DNA from 3 places in the Nonomuraea sp. NPDC049141 genome. Region 2 is predicted to be linked to each of the others. Evidence: riboswitches for the same ligand, from Rfam matches in the RefSeq annotation. Region 2 holds a riboswitch; each other region holds the start of a gene.
What was found. Region 2 has a riboswitch for cobalamin ahead of AB0B91_RS10390 (CbtB domain-containing protein). Riboswitches for the same ligand answer to the same signal wherever they lie in the genome.
Positions count from the first base shown of each region.

Region 1: linked by a shared signal. The riboswitch ahead of AB0B91_RS26790 (ribonucleoside-diphosphate reductase subunit alpha) and the one ahead of AB0B91_RS10390 (CbtB domain-containing protein) in region 2 are both predicted to bind cobalamin.
Region 3: linked by a shared signal. The riboswitch ahead of AB0B91_RS11520 (ABC transporter substrate-binding protein) and the one ahead of AB0B91_RS10390 (CbtB domain-containing protein) in region 2 are both predicted to bind cobalamin.

Region 1 is NZ_JBEZDR010000009.1:366-7,462, reverse strand. It holds gene AB0B91_RS26815 (cytochrome c biogenesis protein CcdA) at 1-120, shown strand, start outside; gene AB0B91_RS26810 (ABATE domain-containing protein) at 132-668, opposite strand; gene AB0B91_RS26805 (EamA family transporter) at 752-1,627, shown strand; gene AB0B91_RS26800 (mechanosensitive ion channel domain-containing protein) at 1,643-2,728, opposite strand; gene AB0B91_RS26795 (ribonucleotide-diphosphate reductase subunit beta) at 2,741-3,736, opposite strand; gene AB0B91_RS26790 (ribonucleoside-diphosphate reductase subunit alpha) at 3,761-5,935, opposite strand; cobalamin riboswitch at 6,061-6,270, opposite strand; gene AB0B91_RS26785 (tripartite tricarboxylate transporter substrate-binding protein) at 6,275-7,097, opposite strand, start outside.
Region 2 is NZ_JBEZDR010000003.1:374,215-381,311, forward strand. It holds gene AB0B91_RS10365 (cobyrinate a,c-diamide synthase) at 1-1,017, opposite strand, end outside; gene cobO (cob(I)yrinic acid a,c-diamide adenosyltransferase) at 1,011-1,613, opposite strand; gene AB0B91_RS10375 (magnesium chelatase subunit D family protein) at 1,615-3,759, opposite strand; gene AB0B91_RS10380 (histidine phosphatase family protein) at 3,756-4,310, opposite strand; gene AB0B91_RS10385 (CbtA family protein) at 4,316-5,065, opposite strand; gene AB0B91_RS10390 (CbtB domain-containing protein) at 5,074-5,262, opposite strand; adenosylcobalamin (AdoCbl) riboswitch at 5,263-5,411, opposite strand; gene AB0B91_RS10395 (cytochrome c oxidase assembly protein) at 5,470-7,097, opposite strand, start outside.
Region 3 is NZ_JBEZDR010000003.1:665,462-672,558, reverse strand. It holds gene AB0B91_RS11530 (ABC transporter ATP-binding protein) at 1-174, opposite strand, end outside; gene AB0B91_RS11525 (iron ABC transporter permease) at 171-1,169, opposite strand; gene AB0B91_RS11520 (ABC transporter substrate-binding protein) at 1,184-2,131, opposite strand; cobalamin riboswitch at 2,203-2,323, opposite strand; gene AB0B91_RS11515 (Gfo/Idh/MocA family oxidoreductase) at 2,331-3,191, opposite strand; gene AB0B91_RS11510 (SDR family NAD(P)-dependent oxidoreductase) at 3,227-4,042, opposite strand; gene AB0B91_RS11505 (cytochrome P450) at 4,039-5,241, opposite strand; gene AB0B91_RS11500 (phosphotriesterase-related protein) at 5,238-6,194, opposite strand; gene AB0B91_RS11495 (phytanoyl-CoA dioxygenase family protein) at 6,211-6,972, opposite strand; gene AB0B91_RS11490 (hypothetical protein) at 7,018-7,097, opposite strand, start outside.

The DNA.
Region 1 (7,097 bases), on a different contig from region 2:
GAAGCCCAGTTGGAGGAGCTCGCGGCATCCGTCCAGGACGTACTGCCCGACCTGCTCGTCGTCGGAATCGTCGCCCTGGCGGTGGCCGCCGTCACCGCGTGGCGCCTCAGACGCCATTGACTGACCTGCCCCTAAAGCGGCGCGCGCTGCCGGGCGCGGAAGCCGGCCGCCTTGGCGCGGTTGCCGCACTCGTGCATGTCGCACCAGCGCCGCGACGACCCGCGCGAGGCGTCGACGTACAGGCGGGTGCACACCTCTCCCCCGCATTCCTTGATCTGTACGGCCCGCGGCCCGCCGAGCAGCTGGACCGCCTCCCTGGCCACCGTCGAGAGGGCGGCGTCGAGATCCCCGTCACGCTCGACCCGCCCGGCGCCGTTCAACCGCACGGACGCGGGCGGCCCGGCGGCGACCCGGTTGACCAACCGGCGATCCTCCTCCGACGGCAAGGCCGCCGCGGCCAGCCGGTAGATGGCCTCCCGCAACATCTTCCCCGCCGTGAGTTCGGCGTCGCCGACCGCGGGCGGCACGTCGAGGATGCCTGCCTCGACCGTCCACCGCGCCAGCTCCGCCGGATCGCGCAGCAGGTCGGTCCGGTCGGACCGGCGGTGTTGTACGGTGCCCGCCAGATCGAGGCCCAGATTGCCACTGATGAAGGTGAAACCCGTCACACTGCAATAGTAACCACGTTGACAGGTTATGCGAAGCACGGAACAGTTAAATAACCACTTTAAGAGGTTATGGAGGCTGCGCCGTGGCGATCAGCGTGATGGAGACCAGGAACAAGACGTCGTCGGCGGTGATGCCGCCTCTGTTCGTGGTGATGTGGAGCAGTGCCTTCATCGCGGGGGTGATCGGCGTCGGGTCGGCGCCGCCGCTGCTGCTGACGTTCGCCAGGTTCGCGCTGGCGGGGCTGTTGCTGGGCGGGTTCGCACTGGCCGTACGGGCGCCGTGGCCGCGCGGGCGGGAGCTGGCGCACGTGGCAGGATCCGGGATCCTGGTTCAGGCGGTGCAGTTCGGCGCGTTCTACTCGGCGATCGGCCTGCACGTGCCCGCCGCGGTGGTGGCGCTGGTGCAGGGCCTGAACCCGGTGCTGATCGCGCTGGTGGCGGGGCGGCTGCTGGGCGAGCGGGTGAGCCCGCGCCAATGGCTGGGCTTCGGGCTCGGCGCGGCCGGGGTGGGGCTGGCGGTGGCGGATCGGTTGAGCTTCTCACCGGCCGGGGTGGCGTTCTGTGTGGTCGGGCTGCTGGCGTTGAGCTTGGGGACGGTCTACCAGAAGCGGTCCGCCGGGGACATGGACGTGCGGACGGGCACCGCGACGCAGTTCCTCGTCAGCGCGCCGCTGGTGGGGCTGGCCTCGCTGGTGTTCGAGACGCCGCGGGTGACGGACTGGGGCGCGTTCTCCGGCGCCGTGGGCTGGCTGGTGCTGGTCAATTCGATCGGCGCGTTCCTGCTGCTCAACACCATGCTGAAGAACGCGCCCGCGAGCCGGGTGAGCACGATGTTCTTCCTCACCCCGTCAGTCACCGCGGTGATGGCGTGGCTGTTCGTCGGGCAGTCGCTGCACCCGCTGGCCGTCGCGGGCCTGGTGGTCGGCGGCGCCGGAGTGCTGCTGGCGAACCGGCGCTGAGGCCCGCTCGACGCCTCAGAACGGCTTGGCGCCGGTCCACGGCACCCCGGCGCGGGTCTCCGGCGTGTCGATGCGGAAGCGGGGCAGGGCCTCGGGGAAGTTCTCTCTCACGTACGTCACGAGATGTTCGCGTACGTCGCACTTGAGGTCCCAGGCGGAGGGCGAGTCGGCGGCGCTCATCAGCGCCCGCAGCTCGACCAGCCCGTTCGGCAGCACGTCGGTGACCTGGAGCGTCCAGTCCTTCTGGTCCCACAGCGGGTTTTCCTGGATGTAGCGGTAGAGCTCCTCGCGCAGCTTGTCGACCGGCACCGACCAGTCGACGCGCAGGAACACCACGGCGAGGACCCGGCTGCCGTGCCTGGTCCAGTTCTCGAACGGGTTCTGGGTGAAGTAGGAGACGGGCAGGACCATGCGGCGCTCGTCCCACAGGCGCACTACGACATAGGTGAGCGTGAGCTCCTCGATCCTGCCCCACTCCTCGTTGACCACGACCACGTCGTCGAGGCGGAGCGCGTCGCTGAAGGCGAGTTGGAGCCCGGCCAGCATGTTGCCGATGGTCGGCTGAGCGGCGATACCGACGATGGCGCCCGCGATGCCCGCCGAGGCGAGCAGCCCGGCGCCCAGCGCCCGGACCTGCGGAAAGGAGAAGAGCATGGCGCCGACCGCCAGCACGAAGATGGTCACCGCGGCGACGCGGCGGACCAGCCCGATCTGGGTCATGATCCGCCGTGCCCGGCGGTTGCGCTCGCCTTGGACGAGGACCAGCCGGTCCAGGATGACGTCGGTCAGGGCGTAGTTGGCCTGGATGATCAGCCAGGTGACACAGGCGATGGTGACCAGGCCGAGCACCCGGTCGATCGTGCCGCCGAGCTCGCGCAGGCGCACGGTCTCGCCGAGCATCCCCGGCGAGAACACCAGGTTGGCCGCCACCACGACCCCCACCGCGTACGCCGGCCAGGTGCAGTGCTCCACCAGGTGCCGGGCGAGCCGCCATTTCCGGCCCGCCCTGACCAGCAGCCGCCTGACCACCTCCACCACGAGAATGGCGCCCGCCATCGAAATGGCGAGAATGAGCCAGTCGGTCGGCGACTGCACGTTCATACCCCCAATGTCTTAAAAAGCCTCATCAAAGGTCACATTGCCCTCAACAGCCACTTGGTATGCGGACACCCGCCGTTCGAAGAAATTGGCCAGCTCCTGTACGTCCTGCAGTTCCATGAAACCGAACGGGTTGGCCGTGCCGTACCTCTGGGGCAGCCCGAGCCGGGCCAGCCGCTGGTCGGCGACGTATTGGAGGTATTCGCGCATCTGCTCGACGCTCATGCCGGGCATGCCGTCGCCGCACAGGTCGCGGGCGAAGGCCAGTTCGGCGGCGACCGCCTCTTCTATCATGCGGATGACCTGCTCCCCCAGCTTGTCATCGAACAGCTCGGGCTCCTCGGCCCGCACGGTGTCGACCACACTGAAGGCGAACTCCATGTGCATGGACTCGTCGCGGAAGACCCAGTTGGTGCCGGTGGCCAGCCCGCCGAGCAGGCCTCGCGAGCGGAACCAGTATACGTAGGCGAACGCGCCGTAAAAGAAGAGCCCCTCGATGCAGGCGGCGAAGCAGATCAGGTTGAGCAGGAACTGCCGCCGCTCGTCCGCGGTCTCCAGCCGCCGGAGCCCGTTGATCGAGTCGATCCACTGGAAGCAGAACTCCGCCTTGTCCCTGATGGACGGGATGTGCTCGACGGCGCCGAACGCCTTGACCCGCTCCTCCGGGTCGGGCAGGTACGTGTCGAGCAGCGTCAGGTAGAACTGCACGTGCACGGCCTCCTCGAACAGCTGCCTGCTGAGGTACAGGCGGGCTTCGGGGGCGTTGACGTGCTGGTAGAGGTTGAGCACGAGGTTGTTGGCCACGATGGAGTCGCCGGTGGCGAAGAAGGCGACCAGCCGGTGGATCAGGTGGCGCTCCTGCGGCGTCATCTTGGCCAGGTCGGCGAGGTCGGAGTGCAGGTCCACCTCCTCGACGGTCCAGGTGTTGCGGATGGCGGCGCGGTAGCGCTCATAGAAGTCCGGGTAGCGCATGGGCCGCAGGGTCAGGTCCATGCCGGGGTCGAGCAGCATTGCGGAGGTCTCCGTTCGAGGGGGCTACTGGCAGGCTTCGCAGGTTTCCGGGTTCTCCAAGGAGCAGGCGACGGCGTCGGCGTTGACCGCGACCGTCGTCTGGGCGATCCGGGTGGCCGGGCGCGAGCGCAGGTAGTAGGTGGTCTTCAGGCCCTGCTTCCAGGCATAGGCGTACATCGAGGACAGCTTCCCGATCGTCGGGCTGGCCATGAACAGGTTGAGCGACTGCGACTGGTCGATGTACGGCTGCCGGGCCCCGGCCAGGTCGATGAGCGCCTTCTGCGGCAGCTCCCAGGCCGTGCGGTACAGAACCTTGAGGTCGTCGGGGATGCCGGGGATGTCCTGGATCGAGCCGTCCGCCCGCTTGAGGTCGTCGCGCATCCGCTGCGTCCACAGCCCACGGGCCTGCAGATCGGCCACCAGATAGCGGTTGACCTGGAGGAACTCACCCGACAGCGTCTCGCGCTTGAACACGTTGGACACCTGCGGCTCGATGCACTCGTAGCAACCGGCGATGGAGGCGATCGTCGCGGTCGGCGCGATGGCGACCATCAGCGAGTTGCGCAGCCCGGTCGTGGCGATCTTCGCGCGCAGCGCGTCCCAGCGCGGCGACCCGGCGGCGCCGTAGTGGTCGGGGTGCAGGACGCCGCCCGCCGCCCTGGTGTCGGCGTACGACGGGTGCCGGCCGCGCTCGACGGCCAGGTCGGCGGAGGTGTCGTAGGCGGCCAGGGCGATCTCCTCGGCGACGCGCGTGGACAGACCCAGCGCCTCGGGCGAGTCGAACGGCAGCCTGAGCGCGAAGAACACGTCGGCCAGGCCCATCACGCCGAGCCCGATCGGCCGCCAGCGCTTGTTGGCCGCCTCGGCCTCGGGCGTCGGGTAGAAGCCCAGGTCGATGGTCCGGTCCAGGAAGCGCACGGCCGTACGGACGGTCTGGCGCAGCCGGTCCCAGTCGACGCCGCCGTCGACCAGGTGGGCGGCGAGGTTGATCGAGCCCAGGTTGCAGACCGCCGTCTCGCCGTCGCTGGTGACCTCGAGGATCTCGGTGCACAGGTTGGACAGGTGGATGACGTTCTCGGGCCTGGCCGTCTGGTTGGAGGTGCGGTTGGCGGCGTCCTTGAACGTCATCCAGCCGTTGCCGGTCTGGGCGAGGGTACGCATCATCCGCCCGTACAGGGTCCGGGCGGGCAACTGCCGGGTGTAGCGGCCCTCGGCCTCGTAGACGCGGTAGGCGCGGGTGAACGCCTCGCCGTACAGGTCGGTGAGGTCGGGGACCTCCTTGGGGTCGAACAGCGACCAGACCTCGTCGGCCTCCACCCGGCGCATGAACTCGTCCGGCACCCAGTTGGCCAGGTTCAGGTTGTGCGTACGGCGGGCGTCCTCGCCCGTGTTGTCGCGGAGCTCCAGGAACTCCTCGACATCGGCGTGCCAGGTCTCCAGGTAGACGCAGGCCGCACCCTTGCGACGGCCGCCCTGGTTGACCGCGGCGACGGAGGAGTCGAGCGTGCGCAGCCAGGGCACGATGCCGTTGGAATGCCCGTTGGTCCCCCTGATGAGGGATCCGCGCGAGCGCACCCGGGTCCAGGCGATGCCGATGCCTCCGGCGTACTTCGACAGCCTGGCCACCTGCCCGTAGCGGTCGTAGATCGACTCCAGCTCGTCGCGCGGCGAGTCGAGCAGGAAGCACGACGACAGCTGCGGCCGGCGCGAACCCGAGTTGAACAGCGTCGGCGAGCTCGGCAGGTACGACAGCGTGGACATGAGGGCGTAGAGCTCGGCGGCCTCGGCGACCGTCTCCGACAGCCCGCAGGCCACGCGCAGCAGGAAGTGCTGGGGCCGTTCGAGCACCGCCCGCGACTCCGGGTGACGCAGCAGGTAGCGGTCGTAGACCGTACGCAGGCCGAAGTACTCGAAGCGCTCGTCCGCCTCGCCGGAGACGAGCGCGTCGAGCTCGGCGGCGTTGGCGCCGACGAACGCGGCGAGCGAGTCCTGGATCAGCCCCGCGGCGTGGGTGGCGGCGATGGACTCGGAGAAGGTCCGCACGCCGTGCCCGGCCGCCTCGTCGGCGATCTCCTCGGCCAGGAGCCGGGCGGCGACCCGGGAGTTCGCCGGGTCGGTGATCACCCGGGCGGCGGCCTCCTCGATGGCCAGCCGCCGGTCGGCGGTGGCCGACCGCGGATCGACAATGGTCTGCGTCACGTGCTCTCTCCTCGCGAGCTCATCCTCGTGAGGGCGCGCGAGAGCACGGCGGCGCTGGAGTTCTCGGCCGCGACGCCCCCGGCCCTCCCTCGAGGCCCTGGACACTTCGATGGGCGGAGCCGGGTGGCTCCCCCAACGTCACCGGCAGGTCTTCGGGCTCGCGGGCGTGGTCCTGCCCACTACTGGGCCGGCCTCCTACTGGCCGTCGCTTCCCGGATCTCTCCAGTGCTCGTGACGGCGGTCGTTCCCGCTCACCGCTGCGGGGCAGCCCCGGAATCGCACCAGGTTCCCTTTTACTCCGCCCCGAGGGGCGAACCAGCGACGACCAGGATCCTACATCTAGTGGCCCTTCTCGCAACTACCCCAGCATGTTGTGTCAGCCGTGTCGAGCATGCCGAGATCGCGGAGCACGGCCCTGGTCCTGCCGATCTCCGAGGCGAGCCACTGTTCGAAGTCGTCGCCGCTGAGCGGGATCGAGGTCCAGCCCTCCGTGCGGCAGGCCGCCCGCCAGGTGGCGGACTCCGTGACCTCGTCGCAGAGCCGGATGGCGAAGTCCTTCCTGTCCTCGGTCATCCCCTCGGGCCCGACCGCCGCGCACCAGTCGGCGAAGTCGAGCCGCACCCCGCACTCCAGCAGGCTCGGCGCCTCGACACCGTCCACCCGGCGCGCGCTGGAGACGGCGAGCACCCGGACCCAGCCCTTGTCGATGGCCTTGCGCCAGTCCGCGAGCGTGCCGGTCGCCGCCGCGGCCTTGCCGCCGAGAAGCGCCGACGTGGCCTCCGCGCTGCCGGGGAAGCCGGTGTAGTCGACCTGCCGGGTGTCGGCGCCGAGCCCCTTGGCGATCAGCCCGAACAGCAGGTGGTCGGGCTCGCCCTGCGGCCCGCCCGTCAGCGGCGTACGGTCGGGGTGGGCGAGCAGGTGCGCGCCGAACTGGTCGAAGGTGGCGAACTTGGAGTTGGCGGGCACCACCACGACCTCGATCTGGCCGGTGAGCCTGGCCAGCGGCGTGGCGGTGTCGAGCAGGGACAGCCCGTTGTTGAGCTCGGTCGCGGCCAGCGCGGGCAGCCCTGTGACGGTGATCCTGGTGGCGGGCGGGGTGCCGGAGACCGGGAAACCCTCCCCGCGGGCGGCCTCGACGAGGGCCCGGGCGACGCGGGCCCAG
Region 2 (7,097 bases):
GGCCTCATCGCGCAGCGGGTCGAACACGGCCACCTCGGCCCCTGCCGCCCGCAACAGCTCCACGTGCTCGGCATAGCCGAACGTGAACGCCGCCCCACCCGCCACCGCCACCACAGCCCGATCCGGACCACGGCCCGCCTGCCGGGTCACCCCGCCCGTCGCCCCGGCGGTCATCCCCGCGGTCACCTCGCCCGTCGCCCCGGCGGTCACCTCGCCGGTCACCCCGGCGGTCATCCCGCCGGTCGCCTCGCGGGTCATCCCGCCCGCTACCTCGTTGGTCAGCTCCCCGATCGCCGCGGCCGGGTCCCAGGGAGTGTCGGTCAGTGGAGGTGCTGAGCGGGCCAGATGCACCAGGGCTTCGAGGTCGCACGAGCGGGTCACCAGCGTGCCGAGCCGGTCCACCGTGGACACCGCCTCGGCCGTTCGTTCCGCCGCGGGCACCAGGCCGAGGTGCCGGGAGGGCGTGGCGACGGCGTCGTCGCGGCGGATCGCGCCCAGCACCCGTACTCCCGCCTCGGCCAGTGCGGCCCGGCACAGCTCCTCGTGCCTGTCGGACCCGACGCGGTTGAGCACCACCCCGCCCACACGCACCCGCGGATCGAACGTGGCGAAACCATGCACGACGGCGGCCACGGACCGGCTCTGCCTGGCCGCGTCCACGACCAGCACCACCGGTGCGCCCAGGAGGCGGGCGACGTGCGCGGTCGAGGCGAAGTCCGTCTCTCCCTTGCCGTCGAACAGGCCCATCACACCCTCGACCACCGCGATGTCGCACCCCGCGGCACCGTGCGCGAACAGCGGCACCACGCGTTCCTCACCGACCAGAAACGGGTCGAGGTTGCGCCCCGGACGGCCGGTGGCGAGCGCGTGGTAGCCGGGGTCGATGTAGTCGGGCCCCACCTTGTGCGGCGAGACCGCCAGTCCACGAGCCCGCAGCGCGGCCATCAGGCCGGTCGCCACCGTCGTCTTGCCGCTGCCCGACGAGGGCGCCGCGATGACCAGGCGCGGGACTACCACTCGATGCCTTTCTGCCCCTTCTGTCCGGCGTCCATGGGATGGCGGATCTTGCCCATCTCGGTCACCAGATCGGCCGTCTCCAGCAACCGTCCGGGCGCGTCCCTGCCGGTGATCACCACATGCTGGCTGCCCGGTCTGGTGGTGAGCGTCTTCAGTACGTCGTCCAGGTCGAGCCACCCCCACTTCAGCGGGTAAGTGAACTCGTCCAGCACGTAGAAGCGGTACGTCTCGGCGGCCAGATCGCGCTTGATCTGCGCCCAGCCCTCGCGCGCGTCGGCGGCGTGGTCCTCCTCCGTCCCGGGCCGCTGGATCCACGACCAGCCCTCGCCCATCTTGTGCCAGGTCACCGGACCGCCCTCGCCGGTGGCGCCGAGTACGGTGAGAGCCCGTTCCTCGCCGATGCGCCACTTGGCCGACTTCACGAACTGGAACACGCCGATCGGCCAGCCCTGGTTCCAGGCCCGCAACGCCATCCCGAAGGCCGCCGTCGACTTCCCCTTGCCGGGGCCGGTATGGACCATGAGCAACGGCCTGGTGCGGCGTTGCCGCGTGGTGAGTCCGTCGTCCGGGACGACCTCGGGCCTGCCCTGCGGCATGTCAGACCGCCTTCCTGTAGTCACGTACGACCGAGCCGAGGTCGGACAGCGAGTCGAGCGAGATGGCCGGCGCCCGGAGTCGGCGCGCCAGCCTGACGGCCAGGCCGAGCCGGACCGGGCCGCTCTCGCAGTCGACGACCACGCTCGCCGTACCGCCGAGCAGGGCCGCGGCCCTGTCCACGTCTCCGCCCGAGGTGGCGCGGCCGTCGGTCACCACCACCAGCAGCGGGCGCCGCGCGGGGTCGCGCAACCGCTCGACCCGCAGCACCTCCGCGGCGCGTACCAGCCCGGCCGCCAGCGGGGTGCGGCCCCCGGTGGGCAGTGAGCGGAGCCTGGCGGCGCCCGCCTCGACCGACGAGGTCGGCGGCAGCGCCAGCTCGGCGGTGGCGCCCCTGAAGGTGACCAGGCCGATCTTGTCCCGCCGCTGGTAGGTGTCGAGCAGCAGGCTCAGCACGGCGGTCTTGACCGCGGTCATCCGCTTGCGGGCGGCCATCGAGCCGCTCGCGTCCACCACGAACAGCACGAGGTTGCCCTCCCTGCCCTCGCGCACGACCTCGCGCAGGTCGCCCTCGCGGAGCAGCAGGCCGGGTCCGGTGCGTCCGCGTTCTTTCTGGTACGGCGCCGCGGCCAGCATGGTCGCCGGCAGGTGGAGGTCGCGGACCCGTCCGGCGGGCGACCGCGAGCCGGTGGCGCGGCCGTGCGACGTCCGTGCCCGCGAGCGCCGCCCCGCCACGCCTTCGCCCAGTCCCGGCACCTTCAACAGCGGCACCCGGTACGGCTCCGCGACCACCGCCACCTGGCCGCCTCCGGGCGTCGCCGCTGAGGACGCCGGATCCTCGGACCCGTCCTGACCCGAGCCCCCGGACGCGCCCCGGCTGGGGCCTCCGGGTCGCTCCTCGGCCGAGCCCGCCGGGTCCTGGAGGTGCGCATCCGCCGGGCCGCCGGGCACGGCGTCTCCGGGCCCGCCGTCCGGGCGGCCAGGGCCGGAGGCCGCAGGATCGCCGGAGGCCGCGCGATCGTCGGCTCCACCGGCACCTCCAGGACTTCCGGCACCACCGGGATCGTCGGGACCCCCAAGATCGCCAGGGCCGTCGGCGCCTCCGGGATCGTCGGAGCCGTCGGGAGGGTCGTCTCCTCCCGTCCGGGCCAGCAGGTCCTCCAGCAGCGACTCGTCCAGACCAGGCGCGTCGAACGGGTCACGCCGCCGCCGGTGCGGCAGCGACAAACGGGCGGCGGCACGTACGTCCTCGGTCGTCACGACGTCTCTGCCCTGCCAGGCGGCGTGCGCGATGGCGGCGTTGGCCGTGACCAGGTCGGCGCGGAGGCCGTCCACCTCGAACGCGGCGCACACCGTGGCGATCTGCGTGAGCCGGACATCGGGCAGCCGCACCCCGGGCACCCTGGCCCTGGCCTGGGCGATCCGTTCGGCCAGGGCAGACTCCTCCGCCGTCCACCGGGCGGCGAAGGCGCCGGGATCGGCGTCGAAGGCCAGGCGCCGCCGTACCACCTCGGCCCGTTCGGCGGGGTCGCGGGACGCCTTCACCTCCACCGTCAGGCCGAAGCGGTCGAGGAGTTGCGGCCGTAGTTCGCCCTCCTCCGGGTTCATGGTGCCGACCAGGAGGAAGCGGGCCGCGTGCCGTACCGACACCGACTCGCGTTCGACGTAGCAGATCCCGAGGGCGGCCGCGTCCAGCAGCAGGTCCACCAGATGGTCGTGGAGCAGGTTCACCTCGTCCACGTAGAGCACGCCGCGGTGCGCGGCGGCCAGCAGGCCGGGCTCGAACGCCTTCACGCCCTCGGTCAGCGCCCGCTCCACGTCGAGCGAGCCGGCCAGGCGGTCCTCGGAGGCGCCGACGGGCAGCTCCACCAGCGAGGCGGGGCGGCGTAGCCACTGCTCGCCCGGCTCGTGCGGCCCGTCGGGGCACTCGTCGCCCGGTGCGGCGGGATCGCAGGCGAAGCGGCAGCCCGCCACGACGTCCACGGGCGGGAGCTGGGCGGCCAGCGCGCGGACGATGGTGGACTTGGCGGTGCCCTTCTCGCCGCGTACGAGCACGCCGCCCACGCGCGGCGAGACGGCGTTGAGCACCAGCGCCAGCTTCAGGTCCGCGAGCCCGACGACGGCGCTGAACGGGTAGGTGACGATCAAAGGGTGGCCTTCCGGTTGACATGCGCGACGCGCCAGCCGCCGCGTGTGCTGGACAGTTCGGTGGTGGACAGCGGCGCCAGGTCGAAGCGGGTGGTGACCAGGGGGTTCAGCCCTAACGCGTGACCGAGGGCGGCCCTGATCACCCCCACGTCGCAGATCACGACGGCGGGGGACCGGCGTTCCGCGTCGAGCCAGGCCGCGACGCGGGCCGCCAGCGCGGCCAGGCTCTCCCCGCCGTGGGGCGTGGCGTGCGGGTCGGCGAGCCAGCTCGCCAGGGCGTCCGGCTCGGCCTCCGCGACCTTCGCGTACGGCAGGCCGCGCCAACTGCCGTGATCGGCCTCCGCGAGAGCCTGGACCACCGACGGCCGCAGTCCCATGGCGGTGGCGGTCTGATCGGCGGCCCTGGCCGGGGCCACCAGCGCGAGACCCGTCCAGGATCTGGCCCTGGCCAGGGCGGCGGCTCTGGCCAGGCTCGACGGGTCGGCGTTCTCGTCCATGGGGAAGCAGGCCGACCGCGTTCCCGGCGTGCCGGCCTGCCGTACGAACAGCACCTCTCTCAGCTCGGTGTGGGCACCGCGACGGGAACCGCGGCCGGGCGGCGGGCCGCTCGATCGCAGGCCCAGCCGAAGAGCACGCCGAAAGCGGTCCAGAAGACCAGTTGCGTACCCAGCGACGCGAGCCTGAACTCCCACAGCAAGGTCGCGGGGAAGTTCGCGGGTACCTCGTTGACCGCGGGCAGCAGCGCCCAGGCGGCGATCACCGGCACCAGGAACGTCACCACCGTGACGAGCCAGCGTGCCCACGGCCCGCCCTGCGTCCGCCGCCCACTCGCCACCGCGATCGCGGTCGAGGCCAGCCCGACCCCGATCATGATCACGTAGAGCAGGGTGCGGCTGTTGATCGTCTCCGGATCGCCGACCGCTGGTGGGTTGGCGGGATATTTCAGGAATGGAAGGAGAATGATGGCCACGAAAGCGGTGGCCGCGGCGGCCAGCGCGAGCCCGCCCTCGGAGCGAGGGCCGACCCGCCCCCGCAACCCCGCGAACACCAGGGCGAACACTCCGCCCACGGCCAGCCCGTACAACCCGGTGGCCAGGAACAGCCCGGCTTTCTGGCCGGGTCTGCTGACCACCGCCTCCTCTCCATGATCGTGACCGGCCGCCTCGGCCGCGGGCGGCTGGGCGGCTTCCTCCAGGGCGATCGCGCTGTCCACACTCGGCTCGCCGAAGGCGAACGCGAAACCACCGGCGATCAGCCCGGCCAGCAGGCCCAGAAGCAGCCCCCTGACCAGCAGGGTGCGCACCACGCCGACCCCTAGTGGCACGGCACGCCGAGCAGGTGCCGCCCGTCGTGCATGAGTTCGTGGAGGTAGTTGCCGGTCTGTGAGATCGCTCCGTTGTCCATCAGGACCAGATAGGCCACCAACAGGAGCAGGGGTACGGCCAGCAGCCATGGGCGCAGGCGGGGGAAGGGAACGGACGTGGGAGTGGTCAGGCCACTCATAGTGCCTCCTCAGGGATGACGCGTCCCAACAAACGAGGTCACGGTGGCCAAGCGACCTGGCTCCCGGGATCTACGTCCCGGATACAGTGGCGCGTCCGCACCGGCTTCTCACCGGATTTCCCTTGGCCAATCGTGAAATCTACCGGAACGTATCCCTTCATCCCGTTCGCGTCAACACGCACACCATGAACGCGCAGCTCACAGAGCTCACACCGGCACGTCCACGCGGGCGACAAGCTTGAGTGCGGTCTTCCGCGACCGGGTCAGCCGTACGGCCAGCGCGGCGAGAGCAGGCACGGGCAGGACCAGGTACACCAGGCCGGCCAGCCCCTGGTCGGCCGCCACACTCGCCACGCCGCGCGGAGCCACCTGCGAGAACCACTCCTGGCCCAGCACCGGCCCGGCCAGCAGGAACAGGCCGACCACCACCTGTACCGCGACGACAGCCGCGAGCACCCACGCGCGATCCCGCCGCGTGATCGGCCGCGGCAGGGGATCGACCCCGGCCAGCAGCCAGCAGCACAGCAGCCCGGTGCCGAAGAACAGCACCTGGGTGAGCAGGTGGACCGCCTGGTTGGCGGCCGACCAGGCCAGCCAGCCGGTGCCGTACAGGACGACGACCGGCAGCACGTAAAGGGCCAGGGCGGCGATCGGATGAGTGAGCCGCGCGGCCAGGCGGCTGCGCAGGAGCGCCGAGGCGAGGTCGCCGTACTGCGATCCGGGGGTGATGGCCCGCGCGGTCAGGGTCAGCGGCGCCCCGAAGGCCAGCAGCAGCGGCCCGATGACGTTGAGCACCGTGTACTGCAGGGCGTGCGCCGACGGCATCGCCCGCGCGTAGCCGCTCACGCCGCCCACGAGCACCGCCGCCAGCACCGCCAGCCCGGCGAACCAGGCGAGCGTACGGCCCACCGGCCACGGGTCGCCGGTACGGGCCAGCCTGCGCACCCCGGCCAGATAACCGGCGGCCGGAAGCGCCAGGGCGAGCAGGACCAGCGGGTTGAGCCGGATCTCGGTGATCAGCGCGCCGATCGAGTATGGCGCCAGGTCGTAGCCCAGCAGGTCGTTGTGGCCGCCGCTGGCGGGTGGCGCGGAGCGCGACAGGCCGGCGGCCAGTCCCGTGGCCGCGGCCATCACCATCAACTCGCCGGTGGCCAGCCGGGTGAAGGTGCCTCGTGTCGTACGTTCGGCGATCGCGGCGATGGTGCGGCGGCGGTGGATCATCCCGAACACGCCCAGGGCGACCAGCGCCGTCACCTTGCCCAGGACGAGCAGACCGTACCGGGTCGTCCACAGTTGCGGCACCGAGTCCATCCGGACCCAGGCGCCGGCCACGCCGGACACCGTCACCGCGACGAAGCAGCACAGGGCCAGCGTGCTGAACCTGGCCACGACGCTCGCGAGCCGGTCCGAATTCCGGAAGTGGACCAGCACGGCCGCCAGCCCGCCGACCCAGACGGCCGCCGCGAGCAGATGCGTCATGAGCGCGGAGACCGCGATGTCGTGATCTCCGGCCGACGCGGCGTGGCCGACGTAGACCGGAGGAAGCAGGCCGAACCCGGCGGTCACCAGCAAGGCGACCCCCGTCCACCGGGGCAGGCCGGCCTCCTTCATCCGGGAGGAGGCGAGCACCACGACCGTGGCCGTGCACGTCACGACGAGCATGGCCTGCGTCTGGGGGAGGGTGGTGCCGAAGTTCAACAGGGTGAAGTCGCCGAGCACCTCGTTCGCCGGCATGCTGAGGATGTTCGACAGCGTCAGCAGGTAGGTCATCAGCGCGCAGACCGCCCAGGCCAGCGCCCACCAGCCGGCCGCGCGTACGCAGGCGTTCGCCTCCG
Region 3 (7,097 bases), 290 kb from region 2:
CAGATCGACGTCGGTGAGCACCTCGCGCTCGCCGAGCCGTACCGAGAGAGCGCTGGTCTCGATCATCCGCCCCGGCAGGGCCGCTGCCGAGTCAGTGGTACCGGTCGGGTGACCGTCCGCCTGGTCAGTGGTGCCGGTCGGGTGACCATCCGCCCGGTCAGAAGTGCCGGTCATGTGGCGGTCTGCCGGGTCATGCGCAGGATGGCCACGAAGAACGGCGCGCCGACGAACATGGTGACCACCCCGATGGGCAGCTCGGCGGGGGCGATGACGGTGCGCGCGATCAGGTCGGCGAGCACGAGGAAGGCGGCGCCGCCGATCAGCGACAGCGGCAGCACGATCCGGTACGAGCCGCCCGCCAGCCGCCTGACCACGTGCGGGATGACAATGCCGACGAACCCGATGAGACCGCTCACCGCCACGGCCGCCGCGGTGGCCAGGGACGCGGCCAGCAGGACCGCCAGCCGTACCCGACCGGCCCGCACGCCCAGGCTGGTGGCCTCCTCGTCCCCCACCGAGAGCACGTCGAGCATCCGCCCGTGCGCGAGCAGCAGCACCGAAGAGACGACGGCGTACGGCAGCACCAGCCAGAACTGGTCCCACCCGCCGCCCACGTCGCCCAGGATCCACGAGTAGATGCGCTGCAGCTCCTCGACCTTGAACTGCTGGATGAACGTCTGGATCGCGGTCAGGAACGAGGTGACGGCCACCCCGGCGAGCACCAGCGTGGCGGTGCCGCCCGCGCGCCCGGCGGTGTTCCCGAGCACGTACGCCAGGAACACCCCGCCCACGGCCCCCACGAAGGCGGCCACCGGAATGCCGACCACGGGGGTCGGCACGAGCACGATGACCACGGTGGTGGTCAGCCCGGCGCCGGCGGCGGCGCCGAGCAGGTACGGGTCGGCCAGCGGGTTGCGGAACACCCCCTGGTAGCCGGCCCCCGCGATGGCCAGCAGCCCGCCGACCACGGCCGCCACCAGCACTCTGGGCAGCCGCAGCTCGAACAGCAGCCCCTGTTCCACGGGCGCCAGCCCCGAGTCCACGTGCACGTACGGCAGCCAGTCGACCGCCTGGAGCACCACCTGCCACGGCGAGATGTCGGCGGCCCCGCCGAGCAGCCCGGCCACCATGGAGACGGCGAGCACGCCCAGCGCACCCACCGTCCACATCAGGCTGGACCTCACTAGCGGGTGGCCGCCTTGGCGACCGCGTCACTGATGGACTGGGCCAGGTCGACGACCCGCGGGCCCCAGCGCGAGGCGAGGTCGTCGTCGAGCTGGATCACCTGGTCGCTCTTGATGGCCGACAGTCCCTTCCAGCCGGGCCGCTTGGCCAGCGTGTCCTTGCTCTGCTGGCAGCACTTCACGTCCGCCAGGAAGATCAGGTCGGGGTCGGCCTGGGCGACGAACTCCGCCGACAGCTTGGGATAACCGCCCGCCGGGTCCGGCGCCTTGTCGGCGATGTTGGTGAGGCCGAACATCCCGTAAATCTGCCCGATGAACGTGCTCGACGTCGCCGCGTAGGGGGTCTGGTCGAGTTCGTGGTAGTAGGTGAGCTTTTTGTCCTTGGGGGCGTTCGCCGCGAGCTTGTCCAGGGCCGTCTTCATGCCTGTCACGACTTGTCCGGCCTTGTCGGTGTTGCCGGTGGCGGCGCCGAGGTCGGTGATCTCGTCGTACGCCTCGTCGAGCTTGGTGGCGGCCGGTTCCAGGAGGACCGGCACGTTCAGCTTGCCCAGCTCGGCGACCACCTTGTCGATGTCGTTGGAGACGACGACCAGGTCGGGCTTCTGGGCGACGATGGCCTCGACGTTCGGCTTGAAGCCGGACAGGTCGGTCTTGGGGACGCCGGCCGGGTAGTTGGACTGGTCGTCCACCGCGATGACCTGGGGGCCCGCGCCGATGGCGAAGAGCGTCTCGGTGTGGCTGGCGGAGAGCGAGACGATCCGCTCCGGCTTCTTGGCGATGGTGACCTTGCCGTTGGCCGCCTCGACCGTTACGGGGTAGGCGGTGGAGCCGGTCGAGCCGGTTGAGCTCGCGGGTGACGGGGTGGTGGTAGTGCTGTTCTGGCCGCATCCGGTCAGAACGAGCGTTCCCAGCAGCGCGCCCGCGAAGGCCGTGCGTACGGGCCTCACGAGAAGTCCTTTCACACTGTCGGAACCGAGAGACCCGCTGAGAGCGACGGATCACCCTTTTCCACGAGGGTTGATGACGTCAGCGCGGAGGCAGGCGACCTGGCTATGACAGTTGCGGGACAGCGCCGGACTCGCACCGGACTTCGCTGCAACTCTGCGCGTCGGACAGACGCTATCAATGCTCCGGATGGACGCTAAGTCAAGGGGTGGCCAACTGGGTCTCCGCCTCGGCGATGATCCGCTGCAGCCGGAGACCGTGGGCCGCGTCCAGCGGGTGTCCGCCGCCCTGGCGTACGGTCCGCGCGAACTCCTCGGCGATGGTCGCGAACGGATCGTCGTCGCCGGGCAGCAGCACCGCGTTGCCCGTTCTGCCGTACACCGCGATGCTCGACGGCGGCAGGTCGCCGGCGGCGGCCATGCTCAGCGACGCCTCGCTGACCGCGCCGCCCTCGTGGTCGAGCAGCAGGCCGGTCCAGCCGAGCGGGTTCCCGTGCGCGCGTACGCCGGTCACCGGGCCGAGCGCGGCGTCGAGCAGGTCGATCACGTGCGGCCCGACGTCCAGGAGCGCGCCGCGCTGGAGCCGCCACGGGGTGCCGAAGGGGTGGCCGCCCAGCAGGACGTTGGAGATGTTCGCGGCGTGGCCGCCGAACGCCTCGATGCCGGCGCAGCGTGCCAGAAACTCTCTGACCTGCGTGGTGTAGCGCATGGTGAGGACGAGCTGCGAGGCCACCCCGGCCTCGCGCACGGCGTCCGCGAGGCGCCGCGCGTTCTCCAGTGAGTCGGCGAGCGGCTTCTCCAGCAGCAGCGCCTTCCCGGCCCGCGCCGCGCGCACCCCCAACTCGGCCTGTACGCCCGGCGGCACGCAGAACGCCACGGCCTCGCACGCGTCGAACAGCTCCTCGATCCGCTCGAACACCGGCGCCCCCAGCCCGGCGGCGGCCTCCGGACGGCGCGCCCATACCCCGGCGAAACGGAGATACGGGCTCTTGACCAGCATCGGCGCGTGAGCGCGCTCCGCCCACGGCCCCGCTCCGATCAACCCGACCGACACCGGTTCCATACATCCCCCTTTGATCCGCTTGAAGAACCCTAGAGTCATTCAGCGGCGTCGCGCCATTGGCGCAGGGCATGCTCGGGGCGGTGGGCGAGGGTGCCGGAGTCGATGACGATGGTCTGTCCCGTGATGCACCGCGACTCGCCCGAGGCGAGGAAGGCGACGAGGTCGGCCACGTCCTCCGGGGTGCAGGCCCAGGGCAGCAGGCGCTCGGCCGCCTTGTCGGCCAGCCGGTCCCGGCCGAGGGCCTGCGCGGCCACGTCGGTCAGGACCAGGGCGGGGGCGACGGCGTTGCAGCGAATGCCGCGCGAGCCGTACTTGGTGGCCACGTAGCGCACGAAACCGGTCAGCGCCGCCTTGGAGGTGCCGTAGGCGACGTGCGCCACGTCGCCCAGCAGGCCCGAGACCGACGAGGTGAGGACGAAGGCGCCACCGTCGGCCATCACGGGGGCCGCGTGCTTGACCATGAGCAGGGCGCCGCGCAGGTTCACCGCCATCGTGCGGTCCCAGACCTCCACGTCGAGCGACTCGAGGTCCTGGTCGCGGCCGTAGGTGCCGGGGCCGAGCGCGGCCGCGTTCGAGTGGACGACGTCCAGGCGGCCGAACGAGGCAATCAGGTCGCCGATCGCCCCGGCCACCTGCTTCTCGTCCGACACGTCGCAGGTGAGCGCCGTGGCCGTGCCGCCTCTGGCGCGGATCGTGGTGGCGACCGACTTGGCGCCGGCCGCGTGCACGTCCAGGACGCCCACGCAGGCGCCCTCGGCGGCCAGGCGCGCCGCGCACGCCGCGCCGATGCCCGAACCCGCGCCCGTCACCAGGGCGACCCGCCCGTCGAACCGGCCCGGCGCGGCGCTCACCACGTCACCCTCAGGGCCGTCAGTCCCCGTCCCACGATCGACTTGCGGTAGACGATGGGCTCGTCCGCGAGCCTGAGGCCGGGCAGGCGGCGGCCGAGCACGTCGAGCGCGGTGCGGAGTTGCAGCCGGCCGAGCGCGGCGCCCACGCAGAAGTGGATGCCGTAGCCGAACACCATGTGGGCGTCGGCGTTGGGCCGGTCGATGACGAACCGCTCCGGGTCGGGGAAGACGGTCTCGTCGTGGGCGGCGGAGTCGATGGAGAGCAGCACCAACGACTTTTCCGGAATTATCACGTCATGTAGCGAAATATCCGTCGTGGCGTACCGGAACGATCCGAGAGCGGCGCCGTCGATGCGCATGCACTCCTCGACCGCGTTCTGGATCAGCGGCGGCGGGACCGGCCAGGCGTCCTCGCGCAGCAGGCGCAGGACGCTGTTGGCGAGCTGGTTCGGGACGGTGTCGTTGCCGCCGAGCAGGATCGTGGAGATCAGCTCCACCACCTCGCGGTGGCTGAGCTCGGAGCCGATCAGCGAGGTCATGAGCGAGGTGAAGTCGTCGCGCGGCTCCTTGGCACGGGACGCGACCAGCCGATCCACGAAGTCCAGATAGGCCAGGAAACTGTCGGCGAGTTCGAGCTGCCGGTCGGGCGGCTGCGGCGACAGGAAGAGCTGGAACCAGTCCTTCACGTGCGCCTGCACGAACGCCTCGTCCGCCTCGGGCACCCCGATGAACCGGGCGGTCAGCTTGACCGACGGCTCATGCCCGATCTCGGAGACGAAGTCGGCCGCGCCCTTCGGCGCCACGCGGTCGAGCAGGTCCTCGTTGAGCTGCCGGAAGTGCTGCTCCATGGCCGAGACCGCCCGTGGCGTGAACGCCTTCGACACCGAGCGCCGCAGCCTGGTGTGGTCGGGCGGATCGACGTTGGCCACGAAGCTCGACAGGAACGAGCCGTGCTCGCCCAGCTTGTCGCGCGTCTCGCGGGTGAGGCTGCGGGAGATGGTCAGCGAGCCCTCCGAGGAGAACCGCCTCGGGTCGCCGTACGCCGCGCGCACGTCGGCGTGCCGGGTCAGCACGTAGGCGCCGAGGTGCTCACTGTGGAACACCGGCCGCTCCCGGCGCAGCCCGGCGAGGAACTCGTACGGCGCGGCGACGTGCCAGTCCGAGCCGACGTCGAAGTCCTCGATCATGCCGTTGCTCACGAGAAGATCCTCCGGGGGTTGTCGACGAGCATCTGGTGGATCTGCTCCTCGGTGACGCCCCTCTTGCGCAGTTCGGGCAGGACGTCGCGGGAGATGTGCAGGAGGTGGTAGTTCGGGTGCCGCTGTCGTACGACGTCGGCATCGAACCGGTCGTTAAAGCAGTAAGAGTCGTGACTTAGCACCATTTGTCGGGCGTGGCCGCGCTCGCACATCGCCGCCACGATCGACACCCGGTCCTCGAACGGCGAGATCGTCTCGATGCCGAACCGGTCCATGCCCAGGTAGGAGCCGTTGGCGGCGAGTTCCTCCAGGTAGGCGACGTCGGTCGAGTCGCCCGCGTGGCCGATGACGACCTTGGTGAGGTCGACGCCGAGCTCGCCGAGCAGCCGCTGCTGCGCCAGGCCGCCCTGGGAGGCGCTGTGGGAGTGGGTCGTGATGGGCACGCCGGTCTCCAGGTGCGCCTCGGCGACCGCCCGGAACACCCGTTCGGTGCCCTTGGTCATTCCGAGATGGTCGGTGGCGCACTTGAGCATGCCCGCCTTGACCCCGGTCCTGCCGATGCCGTGAACGATGTCCCGGACGAAGAACTCCGCCAGCCGGTCGGGCCCGCCGAACAGCGAGCCCGGACCCCGGTTGCCGAAGTATGGGGGCAGGGCGTCGTAGGTGTAGAGGCCGGTGGCGGCGACGATGTTCACACTGGTCAGCTCGGCCACCCGCTGGACGGCGGGGACGTACCTGCCGAGCCCGATGACGGTCAGGTCCACGATCGTGTCGATGCCCTCGGCCCGCAGGTCGTCCAGTTTGGCCGCCGCCTCCCTCGCCCGCTGCTCAAGGTCCCAGTTCTCCGGGATGTCCGGCCAGTTCCAGAGAATCTCCGGACTGAGCCCGAACACGTGCTCATGCATGAGCGTGGCGCCCAGCTCGCCCACCGGCCCTCTTACGGTCTCAGGCATGTGCCCTCTTCCACGGTCACACGCACGGGAACCTCGGGTGGTCGAACGGCCGGTTCACCTCTAGGCCGAGCCCGTCCGTCTGCTGGTACGGGGTGCCGGTGTAGAGGGAGGCGGCGTCGAAGTACGTGACGGTGAACGACAGGCGCGGCTGGTCGCGGTGGTTGGCGGGCGCTCCGTGCACGGTCAGGGTGTGATGCACGGTCGCGTCGCCCGCCGCGAGGTCGAGGGGCGGCGACAGCTCCAGTTCCTTGATCCACGGATGCTGGCTGAGCTGGTCGTCGCCCGCCCGGGTGAAGCTCCGCCCAAGAACGCCGTACCGGTGCGAACCATTGAAGAAGCGCAGCGAGCCCATGTCCGCCGGCACGTCCACCAGCGCCAGCCAGACCGTCAGCATCGCCGAGCGGTCCATCGGCATCCAGGGGAAGTCCTGGTGGAACTCGGTCGCCGCGTGCTCCCCCGGCTCCTTGACGAGCAGGTTCGTGACCTGCACGCGCACGGCTTCCACGCCGCGCAGCAGCCGGGTCGCGTTGGCGCCCATGGCCGGGCTCAGCGCCAGCGCGCGGAACGCCTCGTCGCTCTCGGCGATGTCACGCGACTGCCCGAACGCCTGGTCCACCAGTGTCCGCCGCTGCTTCTCGCGCGCCGCGAGGTAGCCGGTCGCCCGCTGCCGCAGTTCGGCCACGGCGTCGGGGGGCACCAGGGCGGGCAGCCGCACCCATCCGTGTTCCTGAAAGAAGCCCGCCTCGTCGTCCGACGCGGCGCGCACGGGGATCTCCATGCCCCCAGTCTGGCATCTTGAGCAAGCGCTTGGTAAGTGCCTTGATTACTTGGCCTTGCAGGACTTCGGCGGGGTGGGGCGGTTCGCGATCCACCCCGTCCCGGGCGCCTGCGCGCTGTAGTAGG